One region of the Dehalobacter sp. TBBPA1 genome, then DNA from elsewhere that is predicted to be linked to it. Evidence: predicted binding sites of a transcription regulator. Region 1 holds the regulator's gene; the other holds the start of a gene.

Region 1 (7,666 bases):
ATCGCTTGACGGGTAGGTCCCATTGTTTTTTCGATCAAATCTGCTACAAGCTCTTCAAATTTGGCGCGGGTGATATTCATATCCAGATGAAGCGGCCCTTCAGCAGACATTGTGATAAACGGCAGGTTAATATTAGTCTGGGCAACGCCGGAAAGCTCAATTTTGGCTTTTTCAGCAGCTTCCTTCAGACGCTGCAGGGCCATCCGGTCTTTGGCAAGATCAACACCGTTGCTCTTTTTAAATTCGGCAACAATGTAATCCATTAAACGCTGGTCAAAGTCGTCACCGCCGAGAAGGTTGTTCCCATTTGTCGCTTTAACTTCGACCATTCCCTGACTCAGTTCGAGGATCGAGACGTCAAATGTTCCGCCGCCAAGGTCGTAAACGAGTACGGTCTGGTCATGTTCTTTGTCAAGTCCATAAGCCAGTGCTGCTGCAGTAGGTTCGTTGATAATACGCAGAACTTCAAGACCGGCGATCGTGCCGGCATCTTTGGTAGCCTGACGCTGGGCGTCGGTAAAATACGCCGGAACGGTGATGACAGCCTGAGTGACTGAAGACCCCAGATAAGCTTCCGCATCAGCTTTGAGCTTCTGCAGGATCATTGCAGATACTTCCTGCGGTGTATAGGATTTATCCATCAAAGTCACTTTATAGTTAGTGCCCATATGACGCTTAATTGAACTAACCGTGTTGTCCGGATTGGAAACAGCCTGGCGTTTAGCCACCTGACCTACCAGTTTCTCGCCGTTCTTGGAGAAGCCGACGACTGAAGGTGTAATACGTGCTCCTTCAGGATTAGGGATTACAACAGGTTCACCACCTTCAAGTACTGCAACACAAGAGTTGGTGGTTCCTAAGTCAATACCAATTACTTTACCCATTTGATTTCCTCCTTGCAAATTCTCATATCGTATTTTTCGTTTCTTTCAACTCATATACTCTTTGATCAGACTGAGATTTAGCTTAATACTATCAGCCTGAAACTTTGACCCGGCTAGGCCTGATCACTTTATCCTTCAGATAATATCCCTTTTGAAGTTCTTCCAGAATCATATTCTCCGGCTGGTCGGATTCTTCTTTCAGCAGGGCTTCGTGGAGATTCGGATCAAATTCCTGGCCGACGGTTTCAATGATTCTGAGCCCCTCATCTTCCAGAACTTTCACAAACATTCTTTCGATCATTTCCACACCCTGGGATAATGCTTCAAAATCTTTGTTTTTTCGACTGGAAGCAATCGCTCTTTCAAAATTATCCAGGACCGGCAGCAGGGACTGAATGACCCTTTCCGAAGCATATCGGGCAGTGTCTTCTTTTTCCTTCTGAGTTCTTTTGCGGAAATTGTCAAATTCAGCTTTCAGTCTTTGCATCTGGGCATAATAGTCTTCCGCTTTGAACTTATGCTCTTCAATTTCCTCACGCAGGCGCTGCAAATGATCGACAGGATCAATCTCCTCAGTCAGGCATTCTTCATTCTCCTGCCCAATGTTCTGGTTTTCTTTATCTTCCTGAGCGTTTGCAGACGCTTGATTTGTTTTTTCTTTGTTCACGCAGTTGCCTCCCTTCTTGATCTAAGTCCGGGTCCTCCGGTGCCTCTCTGTCAGCAATTCGGTCAAGCTGTTTGTCATATAATCTACAATCGCAATCGCTTTGCCGTAATCCATTCTGGTCGGACCCAAAACTCCCACTGAACCAATCTGTTTCCCGTTAATCTGGTAGGTTGCAGATATGATACTGCAATTTTTAAATACCTGATCAGCATTTTCCGCTCCGATCATGATACTTAATCCCTTTTGATCATGACTTAGAAGCTCCTTCAGCTTATTGTTCTCCTCAAATACGGAAAAGAGACTTCGAACTTTATTGATATCCCTGAATTCAGGCTGATCAAGCATATTTAATGTCCCGCCAAGGTAGACCCGTTCTTCGGACTCTCCATCCTTATCATCAAACATTCTTTCCAAAATACCCATCATTCCATCAATAATGCGGCGTTTTCTGGAAAGCTCGCTGTATATTTCGTTGATCAGGCCTTTTTTCAAATCCTGTACCCTGGTTCCGCTCATTTTCTGGTTGAAAATATTCGCCAGAATCTGAAGTTCCTCCGGGCTTGTATCCGAACCGATATCGACAATATTATTCTCTACCGAACCATTCTCTTTCACGGTCACCATGATGGCCTTCCCCTGCTCGTAGGGGAGAAAATACAAATTCTTTAGAATACCGTTTCGGCTTTTTGGTCCAAGTACAATACTGGTCAGGTTCGTCACCTGGGAAATAAGCTTTCCGGTGTATTCGATGACTTCCTGCACTTCGCTGAGTCTGCTGGTGATCTCCTGGTTGATATTTTTCTTTTCATCATGGTTCAGGCTCAAAGGGTCCATCAGATAATCGACATAATAGCGATAGCCTGAGTCGGAAGGAATCCTTCCTGCAGATGTATGGGGCTGTTCAATAAGTCCCAACTCTTCGAGATCTGCCATCTCATTGCGGATCGTCGCCGGAGACACCCCCAGCTCAAACTTTTTGGAAACGGTTCTGGAACCGACAGGCTCCGCGGTGGCAATATAATCCTGCACAATCGCTTTTAAAATCTTGTGTTTTCTTTCATCCATTTCCATCAAAGTGCCACCTCCGATTGATTTGTTAGCACTCTACTAAGGTGAGTGCTAATCATCTGAACATAATTTAGCATGATGGTAAAATAATGTCAAGAGGAATAATCATCGAATCGTGTACAATGTAGCTGCAATTCAGCTTAGATCATCGTTAAATTTAGCTACAAAATGAAATCCACCAGAACCGCATTGAGCACGAAAAAGCAGGCAGGGTTAATTTTCAACCTGCCTTCGGCAAGTCGGAAAATATCTCTATCAATATAGTTTTGCAAAATTTGTCCATAAATATCCTGAATTTCCGTTTGAAATTTTGCAGAAAATTCTGCGGTGTCGATTCCATCTGCCGTACGCAGCCCCAGCATCATAAATTCAGAGATCTGCTGCTCTCTGGTCAGTACTTCGGTTGCCGAAGGGTCCAAAGGTCTTTGTCCAGATTCCAATATCCGGGTATAACCGGCAATATCCTCTGGATTCCTGGTTCTAACGTTGTTCAGACATGAGACTGCCCCCGGTCCAAGACCTATATAATCCTGCCCTCGCCAATAAGACCGGTTATGTTTGCATTCAAAACCGGGCCTCGCAAAGTTGGAAACTTCATAGCGGCCATAGCCGCAGCTTTGAAGATAAGAAACCGCCCATTCGTACATATCGGCCTGCAAGTCGTCATCCGGCAGACGATCCAGGCGATTCCGGCTGTTCAAGCCATCCAAGGTTTCCTTGCAGTCCGGACTGCCTGCCTGACTGTATGCATATTCTTTATGCAGCGGGGTATCTTCCTCAAGCGTAAGTGCATAGAGTGAAAGGTGTTCAGGCGACAATGCGATGGCCTGGCGAAGCGTATCCTGCCAATCTCCCATTCTCTGTCCCGGAAGTCCAAAAATCAGGTCAAGGTTCAGGTTATCTATCCCCGATTGTCTGATAAGGGTGACGCTCCTGTGAATATCCTCCACGGTATGGATTCTGTCGATGCTTTTCAGCAGACGGTCATCAAAGCTCTGAGCGCCGAGCGATATCCGGTTGATCCCGTACGTCCGGCAGAGCATCAATTTCTCCCGGTCAAGTGTGCCGGGATTACACTCAATTGTTTTTTCTAGGACCTGACCGGTCCTGGAAGTATGGATACGGGGATCCCTTATCGGATCAGATAGTTCTGTCGAGTCTGTCCGGCTCAGGGCCTTAAAATAATACCGGTAAATCAGATTCAGCAGCTGATCAAGCTGACTGGCATTCAGAACTGTGGGCGTTCCGCCCCCAATAAAAAGAGAAGAAACCCCCTGGGAGGCTTCCTTAGCTCGCAACTCAAGCTCCCGCTCCAGTCCGCGCAAATAGACGAAGACCAAATCGGAGGCCGGGTCTGATAATAACATATGGTCAGCCCCATCTACGCTACCGAATATTTTACTGTCTGCGATAATGGGAGCAGTATAAGGTACCGAATAGAATGCGCAGTAGGAACATTTTTTTACACAAAACGGAACATGAACATATAAAGAAGTCATACGAATCACCTAATACAGCGATTTTTAATATTTACGTTCCCAAGCTGCAGACTAAGTCACCGTAATGGATGTCCAGCGCCAAGCGGAGCACAGCGCAGGAGGTGCTGCCTTGGGTCTAACCCGAGCAAAGTAAAATTAATCGTCCATCTTGAGCACTGCCATGAAAGCATCCTGGGGTATTTCCACACTGCCGACTTGTTTCATGCGTTTCTTGCCTTCTTTTTGCTTTTCCAGCAGTTTGCGTTTCCGGGAAATGTCACCACCGTAGCATTTGGCCAGAACATCTTTGCGCATAGCCCGGATATTCTCCCTGGCAATGACCTTGGCACCGATCACGGCCTGAACAGGTATCTCAAACATCTGCCGCGGAATCAGGCTGCGCAGCTTTTCAACAAGTTTGCGTCCACGAGAATATGCTTTGTCTTTATGGACAATGAAGGAGAGTGCATCAACAATTTCAGCGTTCAGCATGATATCGAGTTTCACAAGATCCGCTTCCTTGTATCCGATCAGTTCATAGTCCAGAGACGCATACCCTTTGGTCCGGGATTTAAGCTGATCAAAATAATCATATACAATTTCGCTTAACGGAAGCTCATAATAGAGACTTACGCGCGAAGCGGTGATGTAATCCATGTTCAGGAACGTACCCCTTTTCTCCTGGTTCAGTTCCATGATGGTGCCTACGTACTCGGAGGGTACCATAATCGTAGCCTTGACCACAGGCTCTTCAATCGATTCGATCTTTCCTTCAGGCGGCAGAAGCGCAGGGTTATCGATAAAGACCTGTTCCTTGGCTGTGGTATTTACTTTATAAACAACGCTCGGTGCGGTCGTAATAATACTGAGGCCAAATTCCCTCTCGAGTCTCTCCTGGATAATTTCCATGTGCAGGAGACCCAGGAAACCACAGCGAAAACCAAAACCCAGCGCTGCGGACGTTTCATTTTCATACATTAAACTCGCATCATTCAACTGAAGTTTCTCCAGCGCATCCTTCAGCCTGTCAAAGTCGGAAGTTTCAACCGGATAAAGGCCGCAAAAAACCATCGATACCGCTTTGCGGTAGCCCGACAGCGGTTCCGCCGCCGCATGGTCGTTATCCGTCACGGTATCCCCGACCCGGGTATCCCCGACATTCTTGATACTGCCCGCGATATAGCCAACCTGGCCTGCCCTCAGCTCATCGACAATCGTCATTCCTGGGGTAAAAACACCAACTTCGGTGATTTCAAACATTTTTCCGGTGGACATCATCCTGATGTTCGTTCCTTTGGAGACTTTACCGTCAAATAATCGAATATAAGGGATCGCACCTTTGTAGGAATCAAACTTTGAGTCAAAAATCAATGACTTTAAAGGTTCTTCATCATCACCCTTAGGCGGAGGAATCCTCTTGACAATGGCTTCCAGGATCTCTTCGACCCCAATCCCCACTTTGGCCGATGCGAGGATCGCCTCACTCGCGTCAATCCCAATCACATCTTCAATCTCCTGTTTGACTCTGTCAGGTTCTGCGCTTGGCAGATCTATTTTATTAATAACCGGAATGATCTCCAGATCATTTTCCAATGCAAGATAGACGTTGGCAAGAGTCTGCGCCTCAATACCCTGGGCCGCATCGACCACCAACAAAGCCCCTTCGCAGGCAGCCAGACTCCGGGAAACTTCGTAAGAAAAGTCAACATGTCCGGGAGTATCGATCAGATTCAGCTCATAGACCTCTCCGTTTTTTGCCTTGTAGCGCAAACGAACTGCCTGCAATTTGATGGTAATACCACGCTCCCGTTCCAAATCCATGGAGTCGAGAACCTGCTCCTTGAGTTCCCGGGTGGACATGGTTCCGGTATACTCAATCAGCCGATCGGCAAGAGTAGATTTGCCGTGATCGATATGGGCAATGATCGAAAAATTTCTGATTTTAGATGAAGCGTTTGCCATGGATATTCTTCTCTCCCCGAATATAATGCCAGCATATCATTATACCAAACTACCGCCTTGAAAAGCAAGGCGGCTCCGGAATGCCGGGGGGACAGGGGGAGTCCTTTTGCCCCCCAGCCCTCCTTATTTGCGTCGTTTGATCAGCATCTCGATGGCCATTTGGTACTCTTCCATCTTCAGCAGACGGGCAACTATAAAAAACACGAGCATGCCTACGAGTGCTCCGCTGATTAAAACAATCGTCGAGCCCATTTTGCCAATTCCGACCCAAAGGGTCAGCAGATTCGCCCAAATCATGACGACAGCTGCCATGGCCAAAGCGGCTGCCAGTGTTTTACTAAACACGGCTGCGATTCTGCGCCCGTCAATTTTGCCGAGTTTGCGGCGCAGTACGATAAACAGCAGGAGCATCTGCATAATGGCTCCGAGGGTTACAGCCAGGGCCAAGCCGCCGCAAGCCAAAGGCCCGACTAAAATGTACATCCAGATTATGCTGGCAGCCATGGCGATAAGACCAAGAATAACCGGAATCCAGGTGTTCTGCATCGCATAAAAAGCACGCGGCAGAATCTGAATAATAGCCTGAGCAGTGATCCCTAGCGAAAAATACAGCAGCGGCACAGCCATGATATCCGTATCCCCTGCACTGAATTCACCATGCTGGAACAGAACCCGAATCAAAGGGAAGCGCAGGACGACCATCCCAATGGATATCGGAACCGTAATAAAGATAATCAGACGAATTGCACTCGAGATCGTCTCCAGAAAGTCTTTGGCCTTTTTCAGAGTAGCCTGCTCTGTTAAGGTCGGAAAAACAGCGACACCGATGGCCAGCGCGAAGATGCCGACCGGGACCTGGAAAAGACGGTAAGAGTACCAGACCGCAGTCAAGCTTCCCGGATCAAGAGCAGAACCGAGGTTGGAATTCACAATGACCTGGAATTGATTCAAGGTGTACATGATAATCATCGGGACAGCCAAGACCATGATCTTCCGGACCCCGGGATGTTTCAAATCGATCATTGGATAGTAGCGGAAGCCAACCCTGTGCAGGGAAGGGACCTGGACAAGAAAATTTACCGTAGCGCCGATCACGACCCCAAACGCAAAACCGGAGATACTCCGGGCCTCACCGGAATTAGCAAAAAGCGCCCCAAATAGGATGACGCTGGCATTGTAAAGGACCGTCCCCAGCGCGGACGGCCAAAATATTTTGTACGAGTTCAGGATACCCATCGTAATCCCGCTCAAAGCCAGAATGACCGGCTGCAGCAGTAAGATACGGGTAAGATAGATGGTAAGTTCCTTATTCGCCGGACTGAATCCAGGTACCTGCATCTCAATAAACTTCGGAGTCAGCAGCATGCCTGCGATAACCAGGATACAGAGCAGAAGAAATGTCGCATTGGTTACCGAGCTGACGACTTTCCATCCTTCTTTTTCCTTTTCTTTGGCAATATATTCGGATAGGACAGGGATAAAGGCAGCACTCAACACCCCTCCGACCAACAGCCAGTAGAGCAGGTCCGGAAGAATAAAAGCCGTATTATATGCATCTGTAGCCGCCGTTTTCCCAAACAGGCCTGCCATCAGGGATTCCCTGACAA
Region 2 (7,666 bases), 1.1 Mb from region 1:
ACAGCCCAGGTGAATCCGGGTGAGTTTGTCGAGGAATTTACCAAACATGTAGACCAAGGCGATGAAATCATCGGTATTTTTATTTCTTCCAAGCTGAGCGGAACGTATAATTCCGCTGTAATGGCCAGGGAGATCATAAATAAGGGCAGAATCTATGTAATCGACTCTAATAGCGCTACTTTCGGACTTGGACTATTGGTCGTTGAGGCAGCCGAGATGGCTGCTGCAGGTAAAAGTGCGGAGGATATTGTTCAAACAATTGAGATTCTGAAAGATCAGGTTCAATTCTATGGCGTTATTGACAATCTAGAGAATCTGAAAAAAGGCGGAAGACTATCAGCGACCAGTGCATTTGCCGGCAGTATCCTGGGTATTAAGCCAATTATTTCTATCAAAGACGGAGCGGTCATTGTCGTAGGAAAAGCCAGAGGAAGAAAGAAAGCCTTCTTTTGGATTCTGGAGAACCTAAAAAACAACCATGTGGATTTAAATAATAAGAGAATTTGTATTGCGCAGGCTGCAGCACCTGAGAGTCTGGAGGAATTTAGACAGATCATTCTCAAAGAATATGTGCCAAAAGAAATTGTGGTATTTTCGCTGGGCCCTGTGATTGGAACTCACGCTGGCGCAGGCTGCATAGGAATAAGCTGTTTCGGATAGGGAAGCAGACCCGTTTATGATGATTCGCCCCGCATCTTCAGTAGGAGGTGCGGTTTTTTAGCATCACAAAAATAGAATTTACGGATAGAGGAAAGAAAAGAATGAATAACGGTAATGATAGAATTGACAAATATATTTATATATCTTAATATTCAAATATAAGAATATGGAGGGGATTTGCTTGTTGACTTATAAGGATAATCCGGTTTATTTCGAAGAAAAGGCGGATATATTAAAAGTACTTTCCCACCCTGTCCGGCTTTGCATTGTCAAAGGCCTGATGGAAAATGGGGAAAACAATGTAATGAGCATGCAGAATTGTCTGAGTATTCCGCAGTCGACAATTTCTCAGCACCTATCTGCGTTGAGAAATAAGGGGATCATAAGGGGTAGACGCGAAGGACTCGAGGTTTTTTACTCGGTTCAGAATCCGCTAGTGAAAAAGCTGATCCATCTGATGTTTTTCGAATGATGCTAAATATTTGAATTTGAATATTAAGCCAATTAAACTAAAAAATAAATTATTGAAAATAATATAGGGTCGAGGAGGTCGTTATCTAATGCGTAAAAAAATTGTGATTGTCGGTGGGGTGGCTGGAGGAGCAACCACTGCTGCAAGATTAAGAAGACTCGATGAAAAATCGGAAATTGTTATATTCGAAAGAGGCGAACATATTTCTTTTGCGAATTGCGGACTGCCCTATTTTATTGGAGGCGTGATTAAAGGACGGGATAAACTTCTTGTCCAGACCGTTAAAGGAATGACAAACAGATTCAATCTGGACATCCGGACAAAATCAGAAGTAATCGCGATTAATCGGCAGGATAAAAAGATCCAGGTAAAAAACCTCGACACGGGTGTCGTCTATGAGGAAAGCTATGATATTCTAATTCTTTCGCCCGGAGCGAGTCCTATCGTTCCGGGGATTGAGGGCATCACCGGAAACCCGAGGGTATTCTCGCTTCGAACAATTCCCGATGCCGAAGCCATTGACAGTTATATTGATCAAAATCAGGCCAAAACAGCGGTCGTTGTAGGCGGCGGATTTATCGGCCTGGAAATGGCCGAAAACCTGAAAGAACGTAACCTTGATGTCTATCTGGTTGAAGCTACCGATCAGGTACAGCCCTCACTGGATTATGAAATAGCGAGTCTTCTGCACACCCATCTCCGCGAAAAAGGTGTCAGGATGATTCTTAAGGACAGTGTCGTGAAGCTTGAAGGATCAAAGGTCTATCTTCAGAGCAGCCAGGAGATTGAAGCAGATATGATTGTGATGGCTATCGGCGTTCGTCCGGAAAACATGCTCGCTGTTCAGGCCGGCCTGGAGACCGGCGAAAGAGGAGCTATCCGGGTCAATGGATATCTGCAGACCAGTGATGAAAACATCTATGCAATCGGTGATGCGATTGAAGTAAAAAACTATGTCACAGGACTTCCGACAAACATACCTCTGGCCTGGCCGGCAAACAGACAGGGCAGGCTTCTGGCCGACAATTTGTATGGCAACCGTAAGCCTTACCGGGGGACTCTAGGAACTTCTGTTGCCAAAGTATTTGATTTGACGGCCGCTTCCACGGGCATCAATGAAAAAACAGCAGCTAAAATGGGAATACCGTATAGGGTCATTCATATTCACCCGAATTCCCATGCCGGATACTATCCGGGTTCGACGGTGCTCGATATGAAGATGGTCTTTACTGAAGACGGCAAAATACTTGGTGCGCAGGCCGTCGGGCGCAAGGGTGCAGAAAAGAGAATTGATGTGATTGCAACGGCTATCAAAGGCAATTTAACGGTTTATGACCTTCAGGATCTGGAATTGGCCTATGCACCGCCTTATTCCTCAGGGAAAGACCCGGTCAATATGATTGGGTATGCCGCGGCCAATTTGCTGGATCATATGGTCAAGACTGTTCAATACCATGAAATCGACGATATTGTCGCTGCTGGAAACATTTTGGTTGACGTCAGGCAACCTGAAGAAGTAGAACTGGGCAAGATCAACGGGTCAATCAATATCCCGCTTCCGGAGCTCAGAAAGAGGCTTGGGGAGTTGCCCAAAGATAAGCCGGTTTACCTGACGTGCCAGATTGGCCTTAGGGGATATATTGCGGCTAGGATCCTTCAACAGCATGGTTATGACCCGATCAACCTTGACGGAGGTTTCCGGACGTATACCAGTGTTTACTGGGCGGTTGAAAAGAAGGATAAAGGAGCGGTAAAAGTTGATGATACCGGAAAAGCTTTTACCGAATCCCCGGAGGCCAAAATCGCAGCGGATAAAGTGATCGACTGTTGTGGTCTACAGTGTCCTGGACCGATCAAACAGGTATTTGAAAATATGAAACTCCTAGAAGGAGGCCAGGTCCTGGAAATCTTGGTTACGGATCCCGGCTTTGCGAGGGATATTGAGGCCTGGTGCAGCAAGACCGGCAATACGCTGCTTAAAACAGAATTAAACGGGGATTATCTGAAAGCCTATCTGCGCAAAGGAAGCGTGAAGCCCGCCGACCAGCCGCAGGTAAACGTTGTGGTGGAGGAAAAACCCAAGGGCGCGACGCTGATTGTATTCGAGCAGAATATGGATAAAGCCTTGGCCTCATTTATCATTGCAACCGGTGCGGCATCCATGGGTAAAGAAGTGACGATGTTTTTCACATTTTGGGGGCTGAATATTCTTAAGAAACATGACGCGCCTAAGGTAAGCAAGGATTCCCTGGAGAAAGCCTTTGGCATCATGATGCCCCGCGGACCAAGAAAACTGCCTATCTCCAATATGAATATGGGTGGTATGGGTGCGAGAATGATCAAGTATGTCATGAAAAAGAAAAATGTTGATAGTTTAGAAGAACTGCTGCACAATGCGATGAAAATGGGTATTAAGATCGTAGCCTGCTCCATGTCGATGGATGTGATGGGCATCAAGAAGGAAGAACTGATCGATGGCGTAGAAATCGGCGGTGTTGCCACAATGCTTGCCAAGTCTGAGGAATCAAACTTGAATCTATTTTTCTAAGACATAAAATAGTTAATTTTTAAGATCTTTGAGCTTTATTGAGGAAAATAATTTATGTAATTTCCACTGAAAATATGGTAGATTATTAAGTACAGACTTAGTACCTGATATACCATTATAATTATTTTAGGGTTTACAAGTATTAGAAGGTATTTCGCAGGGAACGTCTAAATAGTAACGTCTGAATATGTTTGAAGGTAGATGGGCGTGGAAAAGAAAAAGCTGGAGATCACAGGAGTGCTATTTGCCGGAGGAGAAAGCAAAAGAATGGGCCAGAACAAGGCATTCCTTGAGATAGGCGGAAAACCGCTTCTGGAAAGAAATCTGGAAGTGCTGGACAGTATCTGTAGTGAAGTCCTTATCAGCTGCAGGGAGCCTGAACAATATTCTGGATACGGTTATCAGGCGGTTGCCGACCAAATCAAAGGTAAAGGGCCGATGGGCGGGCTGTATTCCGTCCTTCCGGTGGCTAAGTATGACTATGTCTTCGTGGCTGCCTGTGATATGCCGTTCTTAAACAGTGAAGCCATTGCCTATATTTATGAACGGATTGAGGATTATAAGTTGGTTCTCCCGTATGTTCGGGACAGACTACATCCGCTGCACGCCTTTTACCACAAAAAAGTGCTTAAAGTTGTCGAGAAACGGATTAAAGAGGACAAACTGCGTCTATTTGATATTGCTGATGAATGCAGGCATAAGATCGTGGATATTTCTGAGGAGATGGAAGGCAGCATGCTGAAGGAAATGATCGAGGAAAGTTTCCTGAATGTCAATACGCCTCAGGAGTGGGAACTCATTTTACAAAAAATCCAATAATGCTTTGGGGAGGTTGGAATGAAAAAGATTGAGGCAGTAATTCGCAGCAATAAACTTGACCAAGTGGAAAAGGCGCTCAGTAATTTGGGAATCAGCGGGATTACCGTATCTCAGGTACTTGGCTGGGGAAGGCAGAAAGGGAATATCACCGAGGTTTACCGCGGAACGGAAGTATCCGTCCGGCTGCTGCCCAAAGTCAAACTCGAAATCATTGTCAATGATTCGGAAAGTGAAAGCGTTCAGGAAACCATCAGGGAGAATGCCCTAACCGGTAAATTTGGCGACGGCGTCATCTGGGTGACCGCTGTTGAGGACTTCCGCCGGATCCGTACCGGAGAAAATTTTTTTGATTAAAATCTGCTAACAGTAATGAATAAATAAGGAAAATTACGGTTATTCTATATAACGTATTTATTAAGCGTTATAGCAATTTAAAGATTGATGAAGAAAATAAGTGATAATCAATTCTAATCGTCCGTAGTTATGCGTGGATGGGGTTGCAATACTACCAGACGTTGCATATTATTATACCTAGGTATTAGCACTCATCTTGATTGAGTGCTAACAATAAAGCGAAATATAAAAATATAAAGGTTTCAAGGAGGGAAATTATTTTATGAAACTCAAACCGTTGGCTGACAGGGTAATTATTAAAGCGGTCCCGTCTGAGGAAAGAACTAAGAGCGGGATCATTATGCCCGACACCGCAAAAGAAAAGCCTCAGGAAGGCGAAGTGATTGCCGTAGGTCCTGGAAAAGTTGAAAAAGGGGAAAGAATCCCAATGGAAGTTAACGTCGGCGACCGCGTGATTTATTCTAAATATGCCGGCACAGAAGTTAAATATGACGGAAACGAATATTTGATTTTAAGAGAAGCCGATATTCAGGCAGTCATTGGTTAAGTAACAGCCCAGTATTACTTATCAGATAACATTCCAAAGTATTTTTTGATAGAATTAAAGGAGGAACATTTAGGTGGCTAAACAAATCATTTTTAACGAAGATGCCCGCCATGCCATGGAGCGTGGTGTCAATAAGCTTGCGGAAGCTGTCCGCGTTACATTGGGACCCAAAGGCCGCAATGTTGTTTTGGATAAAAAATTTGGTTCCCCGCTAATCACCAATGATGGTGTGACGATCGCCAGAGATATTGATCTGGAAGACCCGTTTGAAAATATGGGAGCACAGCTTGTAAAAGAAGTTGCTACCAAGACAAACGATGTAGCCGGTGACGGCACGACCACAGCGACCGTTCTGGCTCAGGCCATTATTCGTGAAGGTCTGAAGAACGTTGCTGCCGGCGCTAATCCGATGGAAATCAAACGCGGTATTGAAAAAGCTGTAGAAGCGATTGTTGCTGACGTTAAAGCAAATGCCAAGACTGTAGAAAGCAAAGAAGCCATAGCTCAGGTTGCTTCGATTTCCGCTTCTGATACAACGATCGGCAGTCTGATTGCCGAGGCTATGGAAAAGGTCGGCAAAGACGGTGTTATCACTGTTGAAGAAGCCAAAGGCATGACCACTGAACTGGAAGTTGTTGAAGGAATGCAGTTTGACCGTGGGTATGTTTCCGCCTATATGATCACCGATACCGATAAAATGGAAGCTATCTTAAACGATCCGTTCATTCTGATCACCGACAAGAAGATCAGTGCAATTGCAGATATCCTTCCTGTTCTGGAAAAAGTAGTCCAGGCTGGCAGACCGCTCCTGATCATCGCTGAAGATCTGGAAGGCGAAGCTATGGCTACCCTGATTGTCAATAAACTCCGCGGAACCTTTACGGCCGTAGGCGTTAAGGCTCCCGGTTTTGGAGACCGCCGCAAAGCGATGCTCGAAGACATTGCTGTTCTGACCGGCGGACAGGTCATCACTGAAGACCTCGGCCTCAAACTGGAAAATACTTCGCTGGATATGCTCGGACGCTGCCGACAGGTCAAAATAACCAAGGAAGAAACAACCATCGTTGATGGCAACGGCGACCAACAGGCTATCAGTGCCCGTGTTGAATCCATCAAGAAAATGATTGAAGAAACAACCTCCGACTATGACAAAGAAAAACTCCAGGAACGTCTGGCTAAACTGGCCGGCGGCGTTGCCGTCATCCAGGTTGGAGCAGCTACCGAAACTGAAATGAAAGAAAAGAAACTGCGCATTGAGGACGCTCTGGCAGCTACTCGCGCCGCAGTCGAAGAAGGCATTGTTGCCGGTGGCGGCACAACTTATCTTGATGCAATTGCTGCACTTGATAACGTTGACGTATCCGGCGATCAGAAAACCGGAGTGGCTATTATCCGTAAAGCACTGGAAGAGCCTGTCAGACAGATTGCTAATAATGCTGGTCTCGAAGGTTCCGTCGTTGTGGAAAAAGTCCGCAACAGCTCTAGAGGCGTAGGCTTCAACGCGATGACTGAAGTTTATGAGGATATGATTGCAGCCGGTATCGTTGACCCGGCGAAAGTAACCCGTTCGGCTCTGCAGCACGCAGCTTCGATCTCCGCTATGCTCTTAACCACAGAGTGCCTCGTTTGCGACCTGCCTGAGAAAGAAAATCCAGCAGCTGCCATGGGCGGCATGGGTGGCATGGGCGGAATGGGCGGCATGATGTAGGAAAAGACCAAACCCATTGATATATCATGCGCTGATAAAAAATATCCCCTACGGGGTAGCGTGAAGGTGATAAAAATAATCTCCTGGTATAGGGGTTATAATAAATCCTTCGGTTAGAGGTTTCTCATTAGTTTGCTGAACTTTTGGGAAGCCTCTTTCTTTTTTTTGTCTTATCATAAATGGTTAATCAATCTCATAAAATAAAATTGTGAACAAAAAATCTATAAGGAATTTCCCTTATAGATGGGCAAAGCAACCATATTGCTTGGTGTAAAAAGTAGTTCAATTTGTAGGCGGCTACTTTTTACACATAAGGCTAGATCTAGGCAAGTTTTTAATTAAATACATAGTTTAATTATTTGGATAATCAAAGCGATCAGGCTTACAAGAAGGGAACAGGAACCAAAAATGATCATCATTGTCTGATAGAGTTTTGTCATAGTCCAATTCCTCCTCTCAAGAAGAATTGGTTGCTTTACCTTTAGAAATTTATTATTCTAAATATATTTGTAGTAGTATATATGCTAGTTATACAAGTTTAGACTTAAAATGTTTGTC

What was found. Region 1 encodes HrcA, which represses chaperone genes, less so after heat shock. Its sites were predicted from a motif close to TGTTAGCACTCNNNNNNNNNGAGTGCTAACA; they were not measured.
Region 2: groES (co-chaperone GroES) is a predicted target of HrcA. The motif match lies at 5,036-5,066, and genes of this name have one in related genera.

What each region holds. Positions count from the first base shown of each region.
Region 1 is NZ_CP162385.1:2,547,959-2,555,624, forward strand. It holds gene dnaK (molecular chaperone DnaK) at 1-884, opposite strand, end outside; gene grpE (nucleotide exchange factor GrpE) at 976-1,551, opposite strand; gene hrcA (heat-inducible transcriptional repressor HrcA) at 1,573-2,622, opposite strand; gene hemW (radical SAM family heme chaperone HemW) at 2,781-4,118, opposite strand; gene lepA (translation elongation factor 4) at 4,254-6,059, opposite strand; gene murJ (murein biosynthesis integral membrane protein MurJ) at 6,183-7,666, opposite strand, start outside.
Region 2 is NZ_CP162385.1:677,478-685,143, forward strand. It holds gene AB3489_RS03310 (DegV family protein) at 1-660, shown strand, start outside; gene AB3489_RS03315 (ArsR/SmtB family transcription factor) at 842-1,132, shown strand; gene AB3489_RS03320 (CoA-disulfide reductase) at 1,221-3,680, shown strand; gene AB3489_RS03325 (molybdenum cofactor guanylyltransferase) at 3,882-4,499, shown strand; gene AB3489_RS03330 (P-II family nitrogen regulator) at 4,518-4,853, shown strand; gene groES (co-chaperone GroES) at 5,116-5,400, shown strand; gene groL (chaperonin GroEL) at 5,474-7,108, shown strand.